DNA from 3 places in the Streptomyces sp. NBC_00376 genome. Region 1 is predicted to be linked to each of the others. Evidence: riboswitches for the same ligand, from Rfam matches in the RefSeq annotation. Region 1 holds a riboswitch; each other region holds the start of a gene.
What was found. Region 1 has a riboswitch for cyclic di-AMP ahead of OG842_RS34280 (C40 family peptidase). Riboswitches for the same ligand answer to the same signal wherever they lie in the genome.
Positions count from the first base shown of each region.

Region 2: it holds a riboswitch for cyclic di-AMP, as region 1 does, so the genes downstream of both, OG842_RS02950 (transglycosylase SLT domain-containing protein) here and OG842_RS34280 (C40 family peptidase) in region 1, are expected to answer to the same signal.
Region 3: it holds a riboswitch for cyclic di-AMP, as region 1 does, so the genes downstream of both, OG842_RS05420 (M23 family metallopeptidase) here and OG842_RS34280 (C40 family peptidase) in region 1, are expected to answer to the same signal.

Region 1 covers NZ_CP107960.1:7,629,256-7,636,961, forward strand. Annotated here, with positions in the region: gene OG842_RS34260 (helix-turn-helix domain-containing protein) at 1-615, opposite strand, end outside; gene OG842_RS34265 (ATP-binding protein) at 820-1,251, shown strand; gene OG842_RS34270 (LysR family transcriptional regulator) at 1,288-2,226, opposite strand; gene OG842_RS34275 (LysE family translocator) at 2,299-2,931, shown strand; gene OG842_RS34280 (C40 family peptidase) at 2,976-3,449, opposite strand; cyclic di-AMP (ydaO/yuaA leader) riboswitch at 3,453-3,625, opposite strand; gene OG842_RS34285 (hypothetical protein) at 4,027-4,335, opposite strand; gene OG842_RS34290 (ATP-dependent Clp protease proteolytic subunit) at 4,343-4,978, opposite strand; partial or broken gene OG842_RS34295 (IS256 family transposase) at 6,103-7,357, shown strand; gene OG842_RS34300 (GNAT family N-acetyltransferase) at 7,354-7,706, shown strand, end outside.
Region 2 covers NZ_CP107960.1:616,762-624,467, reverse strand. Annotated here, with positions in the region: gene OG842_RS02965 (DUF305 domain-containing protein) at 1-412, shown strand, start outside; gene OG842_RS02960 (hypothetical protein) at 577-885, shown strand; gene OG842_RS02955 (ABC-F family ATP-binding cassette domain-containing protein) at 912-2,570, opposite strand; cyclic di-AMP (ydaO/yuaA leader) riboswitch at 3,132-3,287, shown strand; gene OG842_RS02950 (transglycosylase SLT domain-containing protein) at 3,290-3,778, shown strand; partial or broken gene OG842_RS02945 (FAD-dependent monooxygenase) at 3,824-4,129, opposite strand; gene OG842_RS02940 (TetR/AcrR family transcriptional regulator) at 4,119-4,610, shown strand; gene OG842_RS02935 (hypothetical protein) at 4,623-4,943, opposite strand; gene OG842_RS02930 (APC family permease) at 5,292-6,689, shown strand; gene OG842_RS02925 (NAD(+)/NADH kinase) at 6,892-7,706, shown strand, end outside.
Region 3 covers NZ_CP107960.1:1,177,320-1,185,025, forward strand. Annotated here, with positions in the region: gene OG842_RS05415 (SGNH/GDSL hydrolase family protein) at 1-833, opposite strand, end outside; gene OG842_RS05420 (M23 family metallopeptidase) at 1,023-1,955, opposite strand; cyclic di-AMP (ydaO/yuaA leader) riboswitch at 1,959-2,115, opposite strand; gene OG842_RS05425 (alpha-galactosidase) at 2,413-4,509, opposite strand; gene OG842_RS05430 (tyrosine-protein phosphatase) at 4,735-5,550, shown strand; gene OG842_RS05435 (DUF6126 family protein) at 5,560-5,727, opposite strand; gene OG842_RS05440 (helix-turn-helix domain-containing protein) at 5,761-6,369, opposite strand; gene OG842_RS05445 (aspartate aminotransferase family protein) at 6,437-7,706, opposite strand, start outside.

The DNA of each region.
Region 1 (7,706 bases):
CTGCACATGGGGAAGTTGGGCCACCCGGGTCAGATGGCGCAGCTGCTCCCGCATCACCCGGCAGCCGCCGACCTCGCGCCGTAGCACCGCCTCGTCGAGCACCGCGCTCAGCCGCAGCGGCGGATCGGTCCGCAGCACCCCCTGCCTGGCGAGCCGCACCTCCACCAGGGAGTCCAGCTGGCCGGCCGGCAGCCCGTCCAACGAGGCCCGGGTCACCGCACGCGCGTATTCGGCCGTCTGCAACAGACCCGGCACCACCGAGGTCTCCAGCGTGCGCGCGGTCCGCGCCTGGGACTCCAGACTGATGAAGTCGCGGTACTGGGGTGGGATCAGACCTCGATAGGCATGCCACCATCCGGTGCCGCCACCACCCGCCGAACCCGCCAGTGCGGCAAGGAGATCCCGCAACTGGGGGTCGTCCACGCCGTAGATGTCCAGCAGCCGGGTCACATCGGCCGGCTGCACCCCGCTCATCCCGGTCTCGATCCGGCTCACCTTCGACTGGTGCCAGCCGAGCATCCGCGCCGCGTCCCGACTGGTCAGTCCCGACGCGTGGCGCAGACTCCGGAGCTCCTCCCCGAGCTTGCGGCGTCGAACCGCAGGGCCGTGCTGCATCCGCGGCCTCCCTCCCTCTTCTGCCGAGCGGACAGTGTGCCGCCCGCATAAGGTCTTGCGTGGCAGGGTTCACCGCTTTGAGCGATAGATATATGCATATCTTGGTGGATCGCCGTCCCAGAAGGCAGCATCGATGGCAATCTGGCGCGAAGCGCAACCTGTACCGATCGCGGGTCGGTTCGGGTGGGAAAGGGACGGCTCGCCATGGCAGACCATCAGGAAGCAAACCTCACTCTGCCGAGCGAGCCGGTCTCGGTCCCGGCGGCCCGCAGGTACGTGGCCCGGGTGCTCACCGAATGGGGTCTGGCCACCGGCACCGACTTCGCCGACAGTATCCAGCTCATTGTCTCGGAGCTCGCGACCAACGCCGTCCAGCACACCTTCGGGCAGTCGCCCACGTTCACCGTGGACCTCCGGCTGGAGCGGGAGGAGCAGCTGCACCTCGGGGTGACGGACAGTCACCCCCGCTGGCCCAGGCGGCTGCCCGCCGCCGTTCAGCAGGACAACGGCCGCGGCATGGTGATCATCCGCTGTCTGGCCAAGGAATGCGGCGGCCGACTCACCGTCACCCCCACCGCCGAGGGCGGCAAGACGGTGTGGATCGCGCTTCCATGGAGCATCCCCGTGCAGAGCTGACCGACGTGCTCATCCCGTTTCGCCGCACCGACGCGGTCACCCCGCTTCGCCGACCAGCCGCTGCGCCGAGCCCGCCTTCCCGAACCCGCTGCGCAACAGGGCCTGGAGCGTCGCCGCCGCGGCGCTCGCCCGGTCACCGCGGTGCACCACCGAGATCGTCCGCCGGAAGGAGGCGGGATCCAGCCGCCGTACGGACAGCGGCGTGGGTGACATCGCGGCGACCATCTCCGGGACGACTGCCATCCCGATGCCCGCACTGACCAGCGCGCACACCAGCGCATAGCCGGGCGACTCACAGACCACGGCGGGTGTCGCCCCGGCCTCGGCCAGCGCCTGCTCCACCCCGCGTCGCGGCGGATGCGTGGGCGCGCTGCTGATCAGCGGCCGGCCCGCCAGTTCGGTCACCGGCAGTCTCCCGCTGCCCTCGGACAGCATCTGGCCGACCGCCGTGATCAGCACCAGTTCCTCGACCAGCAGCGGTTCTGCGAAGACCCCGGCGGGCCAGGGCGTCGCGGCGGCCGGCTCGTACACATGGGTCAGCGCCAGATCGACCTCGCCGGCGGCCACCGCCGCCACCCCCTGGGGCGGTTCGTACTCGGTGACCGCCAGCTCCACATCCGGGTGGGCACGCCGGAAGGCGCTCAGCACCGGTGGCAGCAGATGGATGCCCGCCGTGGTGAACGTGCCGACCCGCAGGCGTCCGCCGGACAGTCCGGAGAGGCGGGCCAGCTCATGGCGGGCCTGGTCCATCTCGTCGAGGACGCGCCGGGCGCGTCCGGCCAGCAGTTCGCCCGCGGCCGTGAGCCGGGCCCCTCGGTGGTGACGTACCAGCAGTGCGGCGCCCGCCTCCCGCTCCAGCTTGGCGAGCTGCTGGGAGAGGGCCGGCGCGGTGTAGCCCAGACGTGCGGCGGCCCGGGTGATCGATCCGGCCTCCGCGACCGCCACCAGCGCCGCCAGCCGTGTCGGGTCGTACATTAAGCGTTCCTTTTGGCAGACCCAGAAGATTCCAAGTACATGCTAAAGGCTCTGTCGGGTCAGGGTGGACCCATGGACGCACAACTGATCGCCTTCGCCGGGGTCGCCGCAGGAATGGTCGCGCTGCCGGGCGCGGACTTCACCGTCGTTGTACGCAATGCGCTCGCCTCCCGGAGCGCGGGGGTGGCCAGCGCGCTGGGCGTGGCCGGCGGCCTGCTGGTGCACACCGCCCTGGCCGTCGCCGGGCTCGCCGCGGTGCTCGTGGCGGTGCCCGCCCTGTTGCGTACCGTCCAGCTGCTCGGCGGGGTCTATGTCCTGTACCTCGGCATCAGCGCCCTGCGCGCGGCCCGGCGCCGCGCCCCGGACGGGGACGGTCCCGAGGACCGGCCCGCGGACCGGGGACGCGTGCGCGCGCTGCGGCAGGGCTTCTTGACCAATGCGCTCAATCCCAAGGCGCCGGTGCTCTTCCTCAGCCTGCTGCCGCAGTTCGTCCCCGACGGGCAGCCGCCGCTGCCCAGGACCCTGCTGCTCGCGGCGATCGTCGTCGCGATGGCGCTGGTCTGGTTCCCGGCGGTGGCGCTCCTCGTGGACCGGCTGGGGCGGTGGCTGCGCCGGCCGCGCACCGCGCGCGCCATCGAGGGTGGCAGCGGCGCGGCGCTCACCGCGCTGGGGCTGGTGCTGGTGACCGGCCCGCTGCCGCACTGAGCGCGGGAGGGGCGACGGCCCCGGCCCGCCGGACGGGCCCCGCCTCAGCGGACCCGGCCGTAGTAGACGCTCTTGGTCCAGATCTTCTCCAGCCGCACCACGGAGCCGGTCCTCGGCGAGTGCCAGATCTTGCCCTTACCGGCATAGATCCCCACGTGGTAGACGCTGCGGCCGTAGTGGAAGAAGACCAGATCGCCGCGTTTGCGGTGCGAGGCCGAGATGTGCCGCGTCCGGTTGTACTGCTGCTGGGCCGTGCGGGGAAGCCTCTTGCCCGCCTTCTTGAACGAATAGAGCGTCAGCCCCGAGCAGTCGAAGCGGTTCGGGCCGGTGGCCCCCCAACCGTAGGGCGACCCCTTCTTCGATGCCGCGATCTTGAGCGCCTTCATCGACAGCGTCGCCGCCTGGGCGTCCGTCGCGGCGCCCGGGGCGAACATGGTGCCGCCGACGGCGGCGAGTGTGAGAACCGAGGCCGTACCGGCCCGGACGAGCAGAGACGGGACATGAACCTGCGCAGTCATGCGCAACCCTTCGTCAGCCGCCTGTGAAGGATGACCTGTCGGGTTCGGGCTGGCGAAGTTGCCCGGCCGCGTTCGGCGGCTTCACCCCGAGGGTCGACCGGTGTTCAGGTCGACCCGTTGTGCTCGGGTCCTCCACTCCTGCCGATCCACTTCTGTCGACCAGGCATCCGGACGGCGGCAGGACTCGGCGTCCGCCCGGACCGCCCCGCCGCGGTGGCGGGGGCTTGTCGTCCCAGGGATCTTGACTTACCGGCTGCCGGATTTCCGAGCTTGAACAGGGATTTGTGAGGCTCCTCACGACTGATCCGTTCGGGTGGGCATGGTGATTTTTGACGCTCCGCCGGTGATCCGGAAGGGGTTCGTACCAGGCACGGAAGGCAGGATTCCGCTCACTGTTCACGCGCGAAACGCAAGTTGAATGGTCCCTCGGGAGAGGGACTTCCTACGCCGAACGAGCGAGGATTTTCGGTGAGGCCGTCGGGCGTGTCGAGTACGGGAGTTGGGTGAAGGGCCGCCGGACGGCGAGGCAGGGGGAGTTGGGCGGGCCCCGCCGCCGGCACGCGGGCGCGGGAGTCGGTCAACTGCCCGGTGCAGGGGGTACGGTGACGCGTCCGGCCCGCCGTTCCCCGTCCAGCACGCGCAGCGCCCGGGCGAGCGTGGCGGCGTGGATGTGTGCCTCGCCGCGCTCGTGCATCAAGGCGAGGGCGTCCCGCAGCGCCCGTGACCGCGCCACGAGTGCCTGTGCGGCGCGCAGTGCGCCATAGGTGTCGCTGCCTCGGGCCGGGTTGATCCGGCCTACCTGGTCGAGGACTTCGAGGTAGTGGTCGATGAACTCCCCCTCGGCGCGGGTCAGTGCGGGCAGGGGTGGGAACTCCGGTGGCCGCATCGGGCGTTCACCTCGCGCCGTGCGGCGGGAGTGAGGAATTCCGGCTCTCCAGGACGTGGTCCACCAGCCCGTACGCCTTGGCGCCCGCCGCGTCGAGGATGAGGTCGCGTTCGGTGTCGGCGGTGATCTGCCCCTCGGTGCGGCCCGTGTGACGGGTCAACAGTGCGGTGAGCATCGCGCGGACCCGCTCCAGTTCCCGCGCCTCGATCTCCAGGTCGGACGGCCGGCCCCGCACCGGCTCGGTGAGCTCGGGCTGCCGCACGACGACCCGCGCGCCGGGCAGTGCGTGCCGCCGGCCGGGAGCGCCAGCGGCGAGCAGTGCGGAGGCGCAGGAACCGGCCTGGCCGAGACAGTAGGTCTCCACCTCGCAATCGAGGTACTGCATCGTGTCGTAGATCGCGGACATGGCCCCGAACGAGCCGCCGGGCGAGTTGATGTAGAGCGATACGGGCCGGTCCGGGGCGTCGTGCTCCAGGTACATGAGCTGCGCGATCAGATCGCCGGCCGCGGCGTCGTCGACCGGGGTGCCGAGGAAGACGATCCGTTCGGAGAGCAGCTTGGAGTACGGGTCGAGGGTGCGGGTCCCGTTGGATGTGCGCTCGGTGAACTCGGGCAGTACGTGACGGGCGGTGGGTTGGAACAGCATGGCGATGCCTTTCCTCCGGGGGCTGCACGGGGTCTGTACGGGCGCTGCACGGGGCCGCACCGGTTTCCGTGAAAAATGTACAGGACGTACAGAAGGTTAGGATGGAGGAATGATCCTGGTGATCCACTAAAAGTCCCAGGTAAGAGGCTGTTTTAGCCGTTCGCTGAGGGCGGATATCTCACAATCTCTCTAAGCGTCTTGATCATCAGGCGCCTCGACCCGCCGGGTGCCCCGCAGCACTGCATGGCTGGTACGCGGCGGAACGCGCAGCGGTCGCTTCGTGCAGCTGCCTGTGACACGACTCGAGCGCGGCCTGCTCGTCGAGGAATCCGAGCAGCGGGCGCTGCCGCACTCACACCGCGCGCACCGGGGCACCTCGCGAGGCGGCGGCTGCCAGGGCTTGGTCCAGGGCGACGCGGGCCGGCGGGCTTGACGACGAGGTCGCTGCCGAAGTGGTCGAGCGAGCGATGAGCTGGCCGGTCGCGTGGTCGAGCGTGTCGCACAGACACCTCATGTCCGCGAGACCTTCAATCGCGCGCGGGCCGAGAGGATTCGTGAGGCCCGGGAAGAGACGGCCCCCGGGTGCCTCGGTTCCGTGCTTTCGGTCGTGCGGTGCATGCTTCTCCGAGGTCGGCGAGTCAGCCCCGCTTCCTTGTGCGCCGCCGTGCGTGCCGTCCGCCGTGTTCTGAGCCATCGTCGACCTCCGTCACTCCGGTTGGATGCCGCGCCTGCTCCGCCTGAGCCCCACCGGATGACTACGCGTTGTGCATCGCCGGGACCGTCGCTGGGTTCTCTGCGAGGGACTCCGCAGATTCCACGGCTATCGCCCCGAGTGCCGGTGCCGGCATGGAAACCTCCGTGTCGGGCACGTCGTTCAGTCGTGGGCGACGACGGCGACGGGTGCCGGGGAGCGGTGGATCACCGCGTGGGCGATCGGGTCGATGTGGCTTCCCAGGGGGACCAGCGGATACAGCGGCCGACGACCACGAGATCCGCGTCGGCGAGCGATGCTCAGTACCTGTGGATCACTCGTGACGGAAGGAGGCGTACCTTCCCGATGGATCGATCGGTAGGTCATCGAGCAAGGTCGACGTTGCCGCGTCGGCCGGGAAGGCGCGCCCGTGCTCACGGTAGTCAACGAGAACGGCGCCAGGCCGAGTGGCAGTTCGCTGTTGGATGAGGTTGTTCGGGAAGGCGCTCGGCGGATGTTGGCCGTCGCACGGGAGGCCGAAGCCAACGCGTATGGCTGAGTTGGCCGATGAGCGCGACTGCAGGGGGCGACGTCTGGTGGTCCGCAACGGCTATCACCAGCCCCGGCAGGTCACCACCGCGGCCGGCGTGGTCGAGATGAAGGCGCCGCGGGTGAACGACAAGCGCGTCGGCGAACAGACCGGTGAGCGTAAGCGGTTCTCTTCAGCGATCCTGCCTCCGTGGTGCCGCAAGTCCCCGAAGATCAGCGAGGTGTTGACCCTGCTCTACTTGCATGGCCTGTCCTCTGGCGACTTCGTGCCCGCTCTGGAGCAGTTCCTCGGCTCCTCCGCCGGGCTCTCGGCGACGACGGTCACCCGGCTGACGGCGCAGTGGCAGGCCGACCACGCCGGCTTCAAGGACCGCGATTCGTCCGAGGTCGACTACGTGTACGTGTGGACCGACGGCATCCACCTCAACGTCCGCCTGGAGGAGGCCAAGGCGTGCGTGCTGGTGCTCATCGGGGCCCGGGCTGACGGCTCCAAGGAGCCGGTCGCGCTCAAGGACGGCTACCGCGAGTCCGCCGAGTCGTGGGCTGACCTGCTGCGGGACTGCGCCCGCACGGGCATGCGAGCCCCGGTGCTCGCGGTCGGGGAGGGCGCCCTGGGCTTCTGGAAGGCTCTGGCCGAGCTATTCCCCGCCACCCGCGAGCAACGGTGTTGGGTTCACAAGACCGCAAATGTCCTGGACGCCATGCCGAAATCCGCGCAGCCCGGCGCGAAGAAGGCCATCCAGGACATCTACAACGCCGAGGGCCACGACCACACCGAGGCGGCGGTCAGGACGTTCGCCCAGCTCTATGGCGCGAAGTTCCCCAAGACGGTCAAGAAGATCACCGACGACCAGGATCAGTTGCTGGCGTTCTACGACTTCCCGGCCGAGCACTGGATCCACCTGCGGACCACGAATCCCATTGAGTCGATCTTTTCCACCGTCCGGCTGCGGACCAAGGTCACCCGCGGCGCCGGCTCCCGCACCGCCGCCCTGGCCATGGTCTTCGAACTCGTCGAGTCCGCCCAGCAACGGTGGCGGGCCGTGAACGCACCCCACCTCGTCGCCCTCGTCCGCGCCGAAGCCCGCTTCGAACGCGGCCAGTTCGTCGAACGCCCCGAGGCGGTCGCGGCATGAGCACCCTCAAGCCCCAGGCCATCAGTACCAGGAGGCTGGACCTGCTGCCGCTGCACGTCGAGCACGCCGAGGAGATGGCCGCAGTGCTGTCCGATCCGGCCCTGCACACCTTCATCGGCGGCACTCCGGACACCCCGCAAGCCCTACGCTCGCGCTACCAGCGCATGACCGCAGGCTCCCCCGATCCGGCCATCTCCTGGCTGAACTGGGTGATCCGGCTCCGTGACAAGTCCCGCCTGACCGGCACAGTCCAGGCGACGGTCAGCCCCTCTGGCCACGGCCCCATTGCCGAGGTCGCGTGGGTGGTGGGCACCCTGTGGCAAGGAAGCGGCATCGCCACCGAGGCAGC
Region 2 (7,706 bases), 7.0 Mb from region 1:
CGACGGCCGCGCCGCCGACCCCGAGATCAAGAAGCTGGCCACCGCGATCGAGAAGGCCCAGGACCCCGAGATCGACACGATGAAGGGCTGGTTGACGTCGTGGGGCAAGCCGCTGCCCTCGTCCTCGTCCTCGATGGGTGACATGCCCGGGATGGATCACGGCTCGGACGGCTCGGCAATGCCCGGAATGATGTCCGGCAAGGACATGAGCGATCTGGCGGCCGCCAAGGGCAAGGACTTCGACAAGAAGTTCGCCCAGCTCATGATCGGGCACCACCAGGGCGCCGTCACCATGGCCGAGGACGAGCAGAAGAACGGCGACAACGCCGAGGCGAAGAAGCTCGCCGGTGCCGTCGTCACGGCCCAGACCGCCGAGATCGAGCAGATGAACAAGATCATCGACAGGCTCTGACCCCGGCAGGGGTGCGGGCCGCCGGCGTACGAAGGCTCGCACCCCTTTTCCCGGTCCGGCCGGTACGGGCACGTCCCAGCGACCGCAGTTCGGCCGGCGGCCCTCCGGCGCCGCTGCCGGACTTGCGGCCAGGAGGTAGTCGACCCGCCGACAGCGCGGTTAGCGTGACCGCATGGATCGTGACGAACAGTTGCTTCACGCCTCGTCGTTCGGCGCGGCGGCGGTCGCGTACGCCGAGCACCGCCCGGTTCGGCTCCCCGGAGCAGACCGGGTTCCCGCACGGGCAGCACCGCACCGCCGACTCCCGCGTCGCGACCGTCGCGACGCGGGCGGGGCTGCTCGTCATGCCGGAAGCGGAGCGAGAGGCCTTGCTGGGCCGGATCCGTGCCTTCCTCGCAAGCAGACCCGAGACCGCCCGCGGCGAGTTCACCCTCCCGATGCTGACCGGCGTGCTGCGCGTCCGGCGGCTGTGAGGCGCACGAGGCCGACAGCCCGGGCATCAACCGATCGGGCCGCGTAGCAGTTCGGCCACCTCCTCCGCGCCGGTCTCCCGCAGCTCCTCCCCGACCAGCAGCCACCTGGTGACACCGACCGATTCGAGGAAGGCCAGGTCGTGACTGGCGATCAGCAGCGCGCCCTCGTAGGAGTCGAGCGCACCGGTCAGCTGCCGCACACTGGCGATGTCGAGGTTGTTGGTCGGCTCGTCCAGCATCAGCAACTGCGGGGCCGGTGCGGCGAGCATCGTCGCCGCGAGGGCGGCACGGAAGCGTTCGCCGCCCGACAGTGTGCCCGCCGGCTGTTCCGCGCGCTTGCCCTGGAAGAGGAAGCGCGCGAGCTGGGCGCGGATGTGGTTGTCGGTGACCCCGGGCGCCATCCGGGCCACGTTCGCCGCGACGCTCAGTCCGTCGTCCAGCACATCGAGCCGCTGCGGCAGGAACCGCACCGGTACGAAGGTCCTGGCATCGCCGGACAACGGGGCCAGCTCACCGGTGAGCGTGCGCAGCAGCGTCGTCTTGCCGGCGCCGTTGCGGCCGACGAGCGCGATGCGCTCCGGCCCGTTCACCTGGAGGGTGCCCTCGCGCAGCCTGCCGAACCGCGGGCGCAGCCCGTTCAGGCGCAGCACGGTGCGCCCGGTGGGCACCGCCGTGTGCGGGAGGCTCACGCGGATCTCGGCGTCGTCGCGGATCGCGTCGGCGGCCTCCTCCCGGCGTTCGCGCGCCTCGTCGAGACGCTCCTCGTGGACGCCGCGAAGCCTGCCCGCCGACTCCTGTGCCGATCGCTTCCGGCGGCCTGCCAGGATCTTCGGGAGGCCGCCCTCGGCCTCCGCCTTCCGGCCGTTCCTCTGGCGCCGGGCCAGCTTCACCTGTGTCTCCTCCAGTTCACGCTTCTGGCGGCGCACATCGGCCTCCGCGGCGCGCAACATCCGCCCCGCGGCCTCCTGCTCGGCGGCCACGGCCTCCTCGTACGCCGACCAGCCGCCGCCGTACCAGTTCACCGAACCGGTGCGCAGTTCGGCGATGCGGTCGACGCGCTCCAGCAGTTCCCGGTCGTGGCTGACCACGACCAGTACGCCCGAGCGCCAGGAGTCGACGGCTTCGTAGAGCCTGCGGCGCGCGAACACATCGAGGTTGTTGGTGGGCTCGTCCAGGAGCAGGACGTCGGGGCGCTCCAGCAGCAGCGCGGCCAGCCGGAGCAGGACGGTCTCCCCTCCGGACAACTGCCCCACGGTGCGGTCCAGTTCGATGCCGCCGAGGCCGAGCGACCCCAGTGTCGCCAGGGCCCGTTCCTCGACGTCCCAGTCGTCGCCGATCGTCTCGAAGTGCTTCTCGTCGACGTCCCCGGCCTCGATGGCGCGCAGCGCGTCACGCCGCTCGGCGATGCCCAGGGCCCGGTCCACCCGCAGCGTGGTGTCGAGGGTGATGTTCTGCGGAAGGTGGGCGAGGCTGCCGCCGACGGTCACTGCCCCCTGGGACGGGCGCAGTTGACCGGCGAGCAGCCGCAGCAGGGTGGACTTGCCGGCGCCGTTGGTGCCGACGAGCCCGACGCGCCCCCGGCCGATGCTGAGCGAGAGCCCGTCGAAGACGGTGGTGCCGTCCGGCCACCGGAAGGCCAGGGCCGAGCAGGTGAGGGAGGCGTGGGGGGTGGTGGGTGTCGCCATGGTGTTCCTCGCATTCGCAAGCGCAGTGAAGGGGGCTTCGTATGCGAGCACCACGCGGCGACCGGGGAGCGGAGGGAGATGCGGCGGTCCTGAAGATCGAGGGACGGCTCATGCACCGAGGTCGCATCCACGCGGGGTCACGGGCAGTGCGAAGCACTGCTACTGCGTGACGGGCGCACGGGCAAAGCCGTACGGCGTGATGTTCGCGAACCTCAGATGCGCAACGTCCACCTCAATCGGAGACAACAGGACATCAAAACTGTAACGACCGGGGGGCGGAAAGGCAATGTCACCGGGCCTCGGCGGCCGCTGGGCGAAATGCCCGCTTTTGTGAATTCGTGGCGCGAGTCACGTTCGGCCCGCGGGATGCTGTGCCTCATGGATCGGTTCCCTTTCCGCGCAAGGGGAGCGGGTCGTGCGGTGTGAGGTGGATTACCGAAATTCCCGTTAATCGATCTTGTGGGTGAATTGCATTCGGAAATTGGGGTCTTGTCCCGTTCGGCTCTTCTCGCCTACGGTCACCGTCAATCCGGACGGAACGCCGAATCCTGCCGCTGTCCGGCCATCCGACCACCCATGCACGGCAGGAGCGGGGGACCCAGGTAAGCCGCCGGTCCGGAATCCGGAACGGCTCGGGGTGAAGCCGCGCTCGTGTGCGGCCAGGCATCTCCAGCCTGAACCCGACAGCTCACCTCGCAGGCGACGGAGAGGAATCCACCATGTCCGCAACGGGTACGTACCGCCGTCGCAAGTCCACCCCGCTGACCCGCGGTTTCATCGCCGTGGGCACGGGCGCCGCCGCTCTCCTGCTGCCGCTGCTCGGCGCCCACACCGCCTCGGCGGCTCCGGCGCAGTCCGCCGGCGTCGCCGCACCGGCAGCGCAGTACGCCAACGATCTGGACGGCTGGATCAAGGAGTCGCTGGCCGTCATGGCCGAGCACAACATCCCGGGCAGCTACAACAGCATCCACCGCAACATCATGCGCGAGTCGTCCGGCAACCCCCGGGCCATCAACAACTGGGACTCGAACGCCGCCGCCGGGACGCCGTCCAAGGGTCTCCTCCAGATCATCGATCCGACGTTCCGGGCCTACCACGTGCCCGGGACCTCGATGGACAGCTACGACCCGGTCGCCAACATCACGGCGGCGTGCAACTACGCGGCCGCCAGGTACGGCTCCATCGACAACGTCTTCGGGGCCTACTGACGTACGCGACACCGCTGCCGCACGGCCGGGTGCTCCGTCCCGAGGTCAGCCCGGCCTCGGGGGTGTCCAGTCGGCGTGGCAGAGGATCGTGCGGATCGTGACACGGGACGGTGCGAGACGCATCGCCGCGTTGCGCAGCGCGACGGCCGCCGGGTGGGACAGCTGTTGGCCCATCCGGCCGGCCTGCCGCGCGGCCCGCGCGACCGACTGGCTGCGGGGCCGACGCTCCGCGTCGTAGCGGCCGAGCGCCGACTCGACGGTCGCTTCGCCGGACAGCGCGGCGGCCAGTGTCGCCGCGTCCTCCAGTGCCTGGCAGGCCCCCTGGCCGAGATTCGGGGTCATGGCGTGCACCACCTCCGCGTACTTCCGCACCCGTCAGGCCCTGCTCACCGCGCTCGTCAGACGGCTCGTCGCGCACGACCAGGCGGAACTCCAGGCGGCCGGCGAGCGGGCGCCGGTGATGCGCGACGCCGGTGAACTGACGGACGGGCTCGCCGGTTTCGTCGAGCGGCGGCTGACGGGAGCGGGGCGGCAGCGGTCGCTCGCCCGCTACGCGTGCGCGGTCGAGAGCATGCGCCACCCGGAGCTGCGCGAGATTCTTGTGCCGCGGGAGAACGCGGCTCGTGACGCCGTGCGGGCTTTCCTGCGTGCGCGGGGGGTGGCCGACGCCGAAGGCCGCACGCTCACGCTGTTGGCCTGTGTGGACGGGCTGGTATTCGACCGGCTGGTGGGCGGCGGGGGAGTGTCGAGGGGCGAGATCTCGGGGCTGGTCGCCGCGGCCCTCCGTGACTCCGGCTCCGATGTGGGGCATGGCCGCGACGCCCCGGGGTGATGCCGGGCCGCGTCACTCCTGGGCGGGTTCCGCCGCCTGTCGCCGTGGTTCGCGGCGGGGCAGTACGGGAACGGTCGCCGCCTCCCCGCCCCGGACCGCCTGCACCACCGCGTCGTGCAGGCTACGGCTGTCCTCCTCCGAACAGCACCGCACCGGACTGCCCGACATGGTGAACCAGTCGATCGCACCGGTGTACTGCACAGTGACCTGGGCCGAGTCATCCGCCCAGGTCGTGTGAACGGTCAGGTCCCCGGACAGCACACCCACCTCGTCCGTGAGCACGCCACCGCGTCCCGAGAACACACCGCAAGTCGTCCATGACGCCCAAGCCATGTCTCCAGGCTGGCACCACGACAGCGGTTGCGCGACCCGTGAGCCCCGCACTTCGGCCCAGGTCCGGCGGCCCCGCCCTTCCGGATGCTGGAAATGGGGGAAACTTTCCACCGGGTCCGGCTGCGGTTCCCGCACCCCCCGATCCCCGTGCTTTGACGCGTTGTTAGCGCCAAATCGTCGAATAGGGCCCTCGGAACAACGAATTCCGAAGGTGAACACCTATTGACCTGCGGATCACGTCAGGATTGCATGTCGCGCTGGGAGTGACGAAACCACTCACCACGTCCTCGTCTGGAGGCGATACCGCTCCCGCGCTCGAACACCGCACCTGTTGATCGGAACCGCACGATGACCGAAACGCTCAGCGCTCCCCAGGCGCTCGCACCAGCGACCGGCCCCACCCCACAGAAGCTCAAGCGTTCCATCGGCGTCGTGGGCGGAACACTGCTCACCCTCTCCTGCGTGACGCCCGCCTCGACCCTCTTCGTGGTCGTGCCGGACCTGTTCTCCAGCCTCGGCACGTACACCGCCCTCACCATCGCCATCGGCTCGCTGCTCTGTATCGCGGTCGCCTTCTGCTACTCGGAACTGGGCACGCTCATTCCGAGCGCCGGGGGCGAGTACGCCATGGTGTCGACCATGGCGGGGCGGCTCGCCGGGTGGCTCGTCTTCGTGCTCTCGCTGCTGGTCGTGATGATCGTGCCCCCGGTCATCGCCATGGGAACGGCCGACTACCTCGCTCCCATCGTGCACATCCCGGCCTCCGTCGCGGGCGCCGGCGTCATGGTGCTCGCCACCCTCGCCGGTCTGCTGGACCTGCGTGCCAACGCGTGGATCACCGGCATCTTCCTGGTCCTCGAAGTGATCGCGGCGGCCGTCGTCGCCGTACTCGGCTTCGCGCACTCCGAGCGCGGTGCCTTGGCACTGGTGCACGGCTCGGTCGCCTCGTCGGGCGGCGGGAGTTCGACCGTCACCGCGATGATGGTGGTCTCCGGGCTCGCCATCGCGCTCTTCATCACCCAGGGCTTCTCCACGGCCGTCTACCTCTCGGAGGAGCTGGAGAACCCGCGGCGCAACGTGGCCCGCACCGTGCTCGCCACCCTCGCCATCTCCACGGCGGTCATCCTCGTCCCGGTCATCGCCATCACGCTGGGCGCCCCAGACCTGGCGGCACTGACCTCGGGCGACCTCAACACCATGGTCGCCGCCTGGTCCAACTCGGCCGTCGGGACCTTCGTCAGCCTCTGCGTCGCCCTCGCGATCATCAACGCGGGCATCGTGATGGTCATCCAGAACTCGCGGGTGCTGTTCGCCTCCGCCCGTGACAAGGCCTGGCCCGGGCCGGTCAACAACGCCCTGTCCCGGCTCGGCCGCTTCGGCTCCCCGTGGGTTGCGACCCTGGTCGTCGGCGTTCCCGGCGCGGCGCTCTGCTTCGTCAACCTCGACACCCTGTACGGCGTCACCGGGGTCTCCGTCACCGCGATGTACCTGCTGGTCGCCGTTGCCGCGCTGCTCTGCCGCCGCGGCGCGCACCGCGAGGCGCCGGCCTGGCGCATGCCGCTCTGGCCCGCGATCCCGGTCCTGCTGATCGCCGTACTGGCGTACATCCTGACCCAGCAGGAGACCGAGTACCTGCTGTGGACCGGCGGGATCACGGCGGTCGCCACGCTCTACTGGGCGTTCTACCTGCGGCCCCGCAAGGAGACCCGCTGGCTGGTCAGCATTCCGGAGGACGCACAGTCCTGACCCGGACCTGTTCCGTGCCGTGCCCGGCCCGGCGGCGGAGACCATCCGCAGGCGGGCCGGGCACGTGTCCGTCCGGGCCGCCGTCGCGGGCCGGATCGCCCGACCGGGCGCCGTGACGGCCCGACGACGGGCGGACCCACCCCCGACTCCCGCACAGTGGGGTGAGGACAGGCCGTCGTCACAACACGGGGAGTCGGACGGGATGAGCGTGGCACGGGTCGGAGTCGTCGTACACCAGGGCCGTCCCGAGGCCGTCGTCGCGGCGGGCGTCGTACGCGACTGGTGCGCCCGCGAAGGCATCCCCTGCACGGACATCGACGTGTGGCGCGAAGACGGGCGCAGGCGCGGCGGGCGCGAGGAGGCCGACGTCGCGGGCAATCCCGATCTCATTGTGACGCTCGGCGGCGACGGGACATTCCTGCGCGGCGCCCGGATCGCCGCCAAGAACGACGGCGCCGTCCTCGGGATCGACCTGGGCCGCGTCGGCTTCCTCACCGAGGTCCCGGCGAAGGACGTGGTCCGGGCGCTCGACGCCGTCCACCGGGGCCGGGCGGCGGTCGATGAGCGCATGACCCTGACCATGCGGGCCTCCCGCGTACTCGAAGTGCCCAAGGACATCGACGCCCTGATGGCCTACGGACGACGCCCGATGCTGCCGCCCCCGCACGTCGACCTCGAAGCGGAGGCCGCGGCGGAGGACTGGGGCGTGGCACTGGACGTCACCGCGCTCAACGACGTCGTCGTGGAGAAGCTCGCCCGCGACCGGCAGGTCAGCCTCGGCGTCTACATCGGCGGACGGCTCCTCGCCTCGTACTCGGCCGACGCGGTCATCATGGCCACCCCCACCGGCTCGACCGCCTACAGCTTTGCCGCAGGCGGTCCGGTGGTCTCGCCACGCATGGACGCCGTCCTCTTCACGCCCGTGGCGGCGCACATGACCTTCGACCGCACCGTGATCGCCGCGGCCGACGAACCGATCGCCGTCCGGGTCCTGCCGCACTCGGGGCAGGGCGCGGT
Region 3 (7,706 bases), 6.5 Mb from region 1:
AGGAGGTCCGGGCGCTTCGCTTCGACGTGGTCGCCGGAGGACTCGCCGCGCAGCCGCCGGCCGATCCACGGAACCAGGTACTCACGCGCCCAGTGGATGTCGTCGCGCCGTACTTCGAGGGTGCCGCGCTGTGCCTGCGGGGGCCATTCCTGGTCGGGGTCGGCCGGTACGTCGATGCCGAGGACCTGGGCGGCGCGCAGCGCGACCCTGGTGTGTCCCTCGGGCGACAGGTGGAGCCGGTCGTCGTCCCAGGCACGCCGGTCCTGGACGGACCGCAGCGACCACAGGTCCAGGACCGGGCAGTCGTAGCGGTCGGCGATGGCCCGCACATGGGCGGTGTAGGTGGCGATCTTGCCGCGCAGATGGCGCAGCACGGGAACGCCGCGGGTGTCGAAGCCGGTGGTGACCATGACCGTGCCGACCGCCCCGGTCAGCTCGGCGACCGCGCGCTCGAAGCGCTCGGCCACGTCGTCGGGGTCGGTGCCCGGCCGGATGATGTCGTTGCCGCCCGCGCAGAAGCTCACCAGGTCGGGTGCGAGCTCCTTGGCGCGCGGCACCTGCTCCTCGACGATCTGGTCGAGGAGGCGTCCGCGTACGGCGAGATTGGCGTATCTGAAATTCCCGTGCGCGGAGCCTTCCGCGCCCGTCGTATCGGGGTCCGGGAGCTGGTCCGCGAGAAGTACCGCGAATCGGTCCGCCCAGCCGACGAAGGTCCCGTCCGGGCCGGGGTCGCCGACTCCCTCGGTGAAGCTGTCGCCGATCGCCGCGTACGACCCGATGACGCCCTGTCGGTTGTTGACGCCACGTTGGTTTTTTCTCGAATCGTCTGCCACAAACGCTTATCCTGCACCGCCGAATGTGACCTACGCGACCGTAATAAAGGGTTGACGGGTGGTGAGATAGACCACCCGGTCAGTTTTTGGTAAAGGGGGAATAAGCAGAAGGGGCGGTGCGCCGCCGCGCACCGCCCCTTCCGTGTTGCTCAGGTCATGCTTTGTCGCTCAGCTGCCCGGCCGTTCGGCTCAGACGTAGATGCCGTGCGAGGCCAGGAAGGCGATCGGGTCGATGTCCGAGCCGTACGCCGGGCCCGTGCGGACCTCGAAGTGCAGGTGCGGGCCGGTGACGTTGCCGGTGGCGCCGGAGAGGCCGACCTGCTGGCCGGTGCTCACGGCCTGGCCCGCCGAGACGGAGATGGAGGACAGGTGGCCGTACTGCGAGTAGTGGCCGTCGGCGTGCTTGACGACGACCTGGTTGCCGTACGCGCCGCCCCAGCCCGCGGCGACGACGGTGCCGGAGGTGATGGACTTGACGCTCGTGCCGGTGCCGACGGGGAAGTCGATGCCGGTGTGGCTGCCGCTGGACCAGTTGGAGCCGGAGGCGCGGTAGTTGGTGGTGTGATTGCCGGGGACCGGGTGGACGTAACCGGAGCCGGTGTTCTGGGTGACGGCCGGGGCGGAGGCCGGGGCCTTGGACTCCGGGGCGGCGGCGGAGGACTTGGCCGGGGCGGACTTCTCGACGACCACCGAGGGCGCCTTCGACGGGAGGGCCGAGCCGGTGCCGGCGCCGGTGGGCGCGGCGTTGCCGGAGGCCTTGACGCCGAGGGTCAGCTTCATGCCAGGGAAGATCAGGCTGGGGTCCTCGCCGACGACCGTGCGGTTGTCCTGGTACAGCTTCTGCCAGCCGCCCTTGATCTGGTGCTCGGCGGCGATCTTCGACAGGTAGTCGCCGGAGACGACGGAGTACGTCGTGGTGGCGGCCTGCTTCTGCGCGGCCGGGGCGGCGTGCGTGGCGGCAGCCGACTGCGGCGCGGCGGCCGGGGCGGCCTGCTCCGCGGCCTGGGCACCGGTGGCGCCGAGCAGCGGCAGTGCGACGACGGCGCCGCCGGCGCTCACCGCGGCGACGCCACGGGCGATCGTGCTGATCTTCGAACGACGGTGCTTACCCGATATGGGCATGGCGTGTTTCCTCTCCGGCGCCTGCGAGGTGAGCTGTCGGGTTCGGGCTGGAGATGCCCGGCCGCGCTGAGCGCGACTTCACCCCGAGCCGGCCGGATTTCTCCGGTCGGCGGCTTACCTGGTTCCCCCGCTCCTGCCACGCGATGAGTGGATGTGAATTCCGGACGGCGGCAGGATTAGGCGGTCCGACCGGATTGACGGTGACCGTAAGCGAGTCGGGATGACGAGAACAAGCCACGGGTTCCACACGGGAATCCGCGCCGGGGAAATCGGCGCGGAATTCCGGTCACACTCCGTGGATTAAGGATCTTGGCTTTCCGCGCGGCGCACGGATTACCCGACTCTCCCGTCGCCACACACCGTCACGGATATGATCCCGCTCACGAGGCATCCCCCATGTCCCTTATAAGCAGGCCATGTTCGGGCATATGCCCCTATTACGGACATATGCCTCTCATCATCCCCGTCGGAGCCTCAGCACCCGGGCGTCGAGATCACCCCGGAGCCCGGTGTGCAGCCCCTGGTGCAGCAGTGCCGAACCGTGGTGCACCGCCCCCGTGTCCAGGCAGGTGTACGTCGCCGCGGGGTCGAGCCCGCGCAGCCGCAGTACCGGGGGCCGCTCCCCGTACCGCTGCGCCTCCAACCACATCAGGACCACTGCGTCGTCCCCATGGACGTACTGGACCGCGCTCAGTGAGCCGCGCGGCGCACGCAGCCGGTACTGCTCGCCCTGCTGCACGACCGGCCGGATCTCCTTGTAGAGGTCCACCCAGGTCCGCGCCTCCGCCAGCTCCGCCTCGCTCCACTCGGTGAGGTCCCCACCGACCCCGAGCACACCGGCCATCGCGCTCACGAAACGGAAGCGCAGCGAGCTGACCCTGCCGTTGAGCTGGTCGTTCGGGCTGTCGGTGACCCAGGCGGCCATCACCCGGGCCGGGTGGAGGTGCCCGAAGCCCTCCTGGATGGCGAGACGGTCGAGCGGGTCGGTGTTGTCGGAGGTCCACACCTGGTCCGTACGGGACAGGATCCCCAGGTCGATCCGGCCCCCGCCGCCCGAGCAGGACTCGAACGCGACCGCGGGATGCGCGGCCCTGAGCCGGTCGATCAGCGCGTACAGGGCGTCCACATGCTCGATCCACAGCTTCTGCGGGTACCCCTCGCCCGGCCAGCCCGCGTCGGTGAAGCAGCGGTTGAAATCCCATTTCACATAGTCGACCGGAGTTTCGGTGAGCAGTGTGTCCAGCTGTTCCCAGAGATATGCCTGCACATCGGGGCGGGCCAGATTGAGCACCAGCTGGTTGCGGTACTCCGTCCGCACCCGCCCGGGGAAGTGCTGAACCCAGTCGGGATGCGCGCGATAGAGATCACTGTCGGCATTGACCATTTCCGGCTCGACCCAGATACCGAACTGCATACCGAGCCCGTGCACTTCGTCGGCGAGCGGCTTCAGCCCGCCGGGGAAGCGGTCCGGATTCGGTGTCCAGTCACCGAGCCCGGCCCGGTCGCTGGTCCGCTGCCCGAACCACGCGTCGTCCACGACGAACAGCTCGACGCCCATCGCCGCGGCCCGCTCGGCAAGGGCCCGCTGCTGGTCCAGCGAGATGTCGAAGCCCGTCGCCTCCCAGGAGTTGTAGAGCACCGGCCGCAGGTTCGCCGCGTCCGGGATCACATGGGCCAGCTGCCAGGCGTGCCAGGCGCGGCTCGCCCCGCCGAACCCCTGCCCGCTCCACAGACCGGCGAAGACGGGCGTGGTGTACGACTCCCCCGGCGCCATCCGCAGCAGTCCGGAGTCGTCGTAGCCGGCGCCTCCGGTGATCTGTACGAGCCCGTCGGGCAGCCGCTGCACGGAGATCCGCCACGACCCGGACCAGCCGAGTGCGCAGCCGTACACCTCGCCGCTCTCCTCGGTCGCGGCGCCGTCGGCGTCCAGCGCGACCCAGGGCAGGAACTGGTGGCCGGTGTGGCCCCGCCTGCTGGAGATGACGCTCTCGCCATGGATCAGCTCCGCCCGTTCGAGCCGTGATTCCGCCGCCCAGCGCCCGTGCAGCCGGCTCAGCCGCCAGCCGTCGCGGGCGGGCAGCGACCAGGCGGCCGCGTCGGCGCGCAGCAGTTCCAGCGGCGGGCCGTCCGGGCCGGCGTGGGCGACGGTGGCCCACCGCTCCACGACGTCGGAGTCGTCCCGCATCCGGTAGTGCAGGGTCAGGGCGAGCCGGTGCACCGAGTCGATGAAACCGATCCGCAGCTCGTCCCCGTCCGCCTCGGCCGCGCCGAAGGCCCACTCGGTACCCCGGACCTCGGGGGTACGCACCGAGAGGGCCGGGCGGACGAACCTGGGCCCGCCCTCCACCGGATACTCCTCCCGGCCGTCGAGGTGGGACTCGAAGGCCCTGAAGGGCAGCTCCGGTGCGGCGGCCAGCGCCTCGGCCGCCGCGAGGCCGATCCTCGGCCCCCAGTGCAGATGGACCAACTCGTCCTGCTCGGTCAGTCGCAGTGCGTAGCTGCTGCTCGCCCCGGTGAGCAGCCAGGTCCGGCCGGTTTTGCCCGTCTCGATCATCGCATCCCCACATTCGAACAGTTCCGCACATCATCGACCATCGGTCGGGTGCGGGCAACGGCCCGGCGAGGAATTGGCCGGGCGGATTCAATGCGGGAGAACCGGAGTTCGCCCGGGTATCGACAGGGAAAGGCCGAGATGATTGCCTGAAGAATCAATGTCGTATCGTCGCGGGAGTGGCCTTGCCTGCGACTCGCGCCGGCATCAGACACTCCAGGAGTCACCGTGACGCAGCAGTTGCCGCAGATCCCGTCGACGGAACCCGAACTGGCGGGTGTCCGCAACTTCCGCGACGTGGGCGGGCTGCCCACCGTGGACGGGCGTCGGGTGCGGCACGGGCGGCTCTTCCGCAGCGGTCACCTCGCGCACGCCACCGCCGAGGACGCCTCGTTCCTCGGCGGCCTCGGCCTGCACACGGTCTTCGACTTCCGCAACGCGGCCGACCGCCGGCTCGACGGGCTGGACGTCGAGCTGCCGGGCGTACGGAATGTGAGCATCCCGCTCTCCGACCCGGCGGACGGCTCGCAGTTCTGGCACATGGTCCGCGACGGCGATGTCGAGCAGCTGCGCTCGATCCTCGGCGACGGCAAGGGGACGAACCGGATGATCGCCTCGTACCGCTCGATCATCCGGGACCGCACCGCCGAGCACAGCCGGGTGCTGCACGCTCTGGCCGAGGACAGCGTGCCCGCCCTGATGCACTGCGCGGCGGGCAAGGACCGGGCGGGGCTGTCGATCGCGGTGTCACTGCTCGCCGTCGGCGTCGAGCGCGAGGCCATCGAGGCCGACTACCTGAAGTCCAACGACGCCCACCGCCGCTACAAGGTGCGGCGCAGCGACACCTCGGCGGACGGCATGTCGGCCGAGGTGATGGAACTGCTGAACCCGCTCTTCGGCGCCCATGCCGAGTATCTGGAGGCGGCGTTCGCCACCATCGAGGAGACCTGGGGCAGCACGGACCGCTACTTCTCCGAGGGTCTGAAGCTCACCCCCGCGACCCGGGACCGGCTGCGCGACCGGCTCCTGGACGAGGCACGGTAGCGGGCCCGGTCAGCCCTTGCCGGCCACCGCGAAGAGCATGTAGAGGAAGGCCGCGACGATGTGTCCGGCGATGAGGTAGGCGAACAGCCGGATCACGACGCCGCGCGGAAACTTCCGCTCCTGGGCCTCGTAGTTCTTGCTGGACCCCAGCGGGTCGAAGTTCTCTGAATCGGACATGACGGTCCTCTCTGGCGACCGGGGGAGCCGGTCTCAGCGACGGTGGATACCGCTGCCGAGGCACAGCTCGGCGGCGGGGCTCTGCAGCAGGGTGTGGACGAAGAGCAGCTCGGCACCGTCGCGGTCGACGGCCGTGATCCGGTGCGGGGTGAGCGAGTCGAAGTGCGCGCTGTCGCCGGGGGCGAGGTCGTGCACGGTCTCCCCGAGCCAGACCCTCAGGTGTCCGGTGAGCACGTACAGCCATTCCTCGCCGGGATGGACGCGGACGAGATCGCTCTGCGCGGCCTGCGGGACCCGGACGCGGAGCGCTTGCATCGCCCGGCCGGAACCGCCGGCCTGCCGGTACATCCAGCCGTCCGCCTCGGCCCCCTCGAACTTCCCGCCGCGGATGATCGCGTCACGTTCCGGGGGCTTCTCGCCGAGCAGTTCGGAGACCGTCGTACCGTAGATCCTGGCAAGACCGAGCAGCATCGGCAGCGAGGGCTGGCGGCGGCCCGTTTCGAGCCGGGAGAGATGGGCGGGCGAGAGCCCGGCCCGCTGAGCGGCGGTCTCCAGGGTGAGACCACGGCTCCGACGCAGATCGCGCAGGCGTGGTGCGACTCCGGGCAGCTCGTCGGCCGCCCCTCCGTCTGGAGGATTCATGTACCCATTGGGCCAGGAGCCTGCCTGAGAGGCAAATTTCTTGCCTCTCAGGCAAAGATCTCCGGGATCAGCGGTTGGCGACCGCCTGCTTCACCAGTGTCCTGCCGAAGTCCCACATCAGCCCACCTCCGCTGTGTGCGTCATCCATCACAGCGGTGAACGCCGTGACGAACCGGTCGACGTCCGCCTCGTCGATCACCAGCGGCGGAATCAGCTTGATCACTTCCAGGTGGTCCCCCGAGACCTGGGTGAGGATGCGGTGCTTCTGGAGCAGCGGCACCACCACCATCTGCGCGAAGAGACCCTTGCGGGCCGCCTGCAGCATGGTCCAGCGGCTGCGCAATTTGAGCGAGGACGGCCGGCCGAACTCGATGCCGGTCATCAGCCCGCGCCCGCGCACCTCGTGCAGCAGCTCGTAGCGGTCGACCAGTGCGGTCAGCCGGTCGCGCAGCAGATCACCGGTGCGGCGCGCACGGGCGACGATCTGCTCGTCCTCCATCACCGCGAGTACCGCGAGCCCGGCCGCCATCGCCTGGGCGTTGGAGCCGAAGCTCGCGGAGTGCACCAGGACCCGGTCCATCGACGAGTAGACGCGGCGGAAGATCCAGTCCTTGCCCAGGGTCGCCCCGACCGGCACATAGCCGCCGGAGAGGGCCTTGGCGACACAGACCAGATCGGGCTCGACGCCCTCCTCGTGCTGGTACGCGTAGAAGTCGCCGGTCCGGCCGAGGCCGGTCTGCACCTCGTCGGCGATGAGCAGGGCCTTGTGCTTGTGCAGCAGCTCCTGCGCCTCCCGCAGGAAGCCGGGCGGCGCGGCGTGGACGCCCTTGCCCTGGATCGGCTCGACGACCAGGGCCGCCACGTCGCCGCGCTTCAGCTCGCGCCGCAGGGCGTCGAGATCGCCGAGCGGGATGGCGGTGTCCGGCAGCAGGGGCGCGAAGCCGTCCCGGAAGCCGTCCTCCCCGTTGACCGAGAGGGAGCCGGTCGTCAGCCCGTGGAAGGCGTGGGTGCAGTAGAGGATCCTGGGCCTGCCGGTGGCGTAGCGGGCGAACTTCAGGGCCGTCTCGACCGCTTCCGTGCCGCTGTTGCCGAAGAAGACCCGGTCCAGGTGCGGGCTGTGCGCGAGCAGCTTCTCGGCCAGCAGTCCGGGCAGCGGCTGGCAGTCGAAGCGGGTGAGGTCGGCGAGCGAGGCGTCCAGGACGTCGTGCAGGGCCTTGCGCACGACGGGATGGTGCCGGCCCAGGCCCATCACCCCGAATCCGGCGAGCATGTCGAGGTAGTCGTTGCCGTCCGCGTCCCAGAAGTGTGCGCCCTCGGCCCGTTCGTAGACCTTGTCG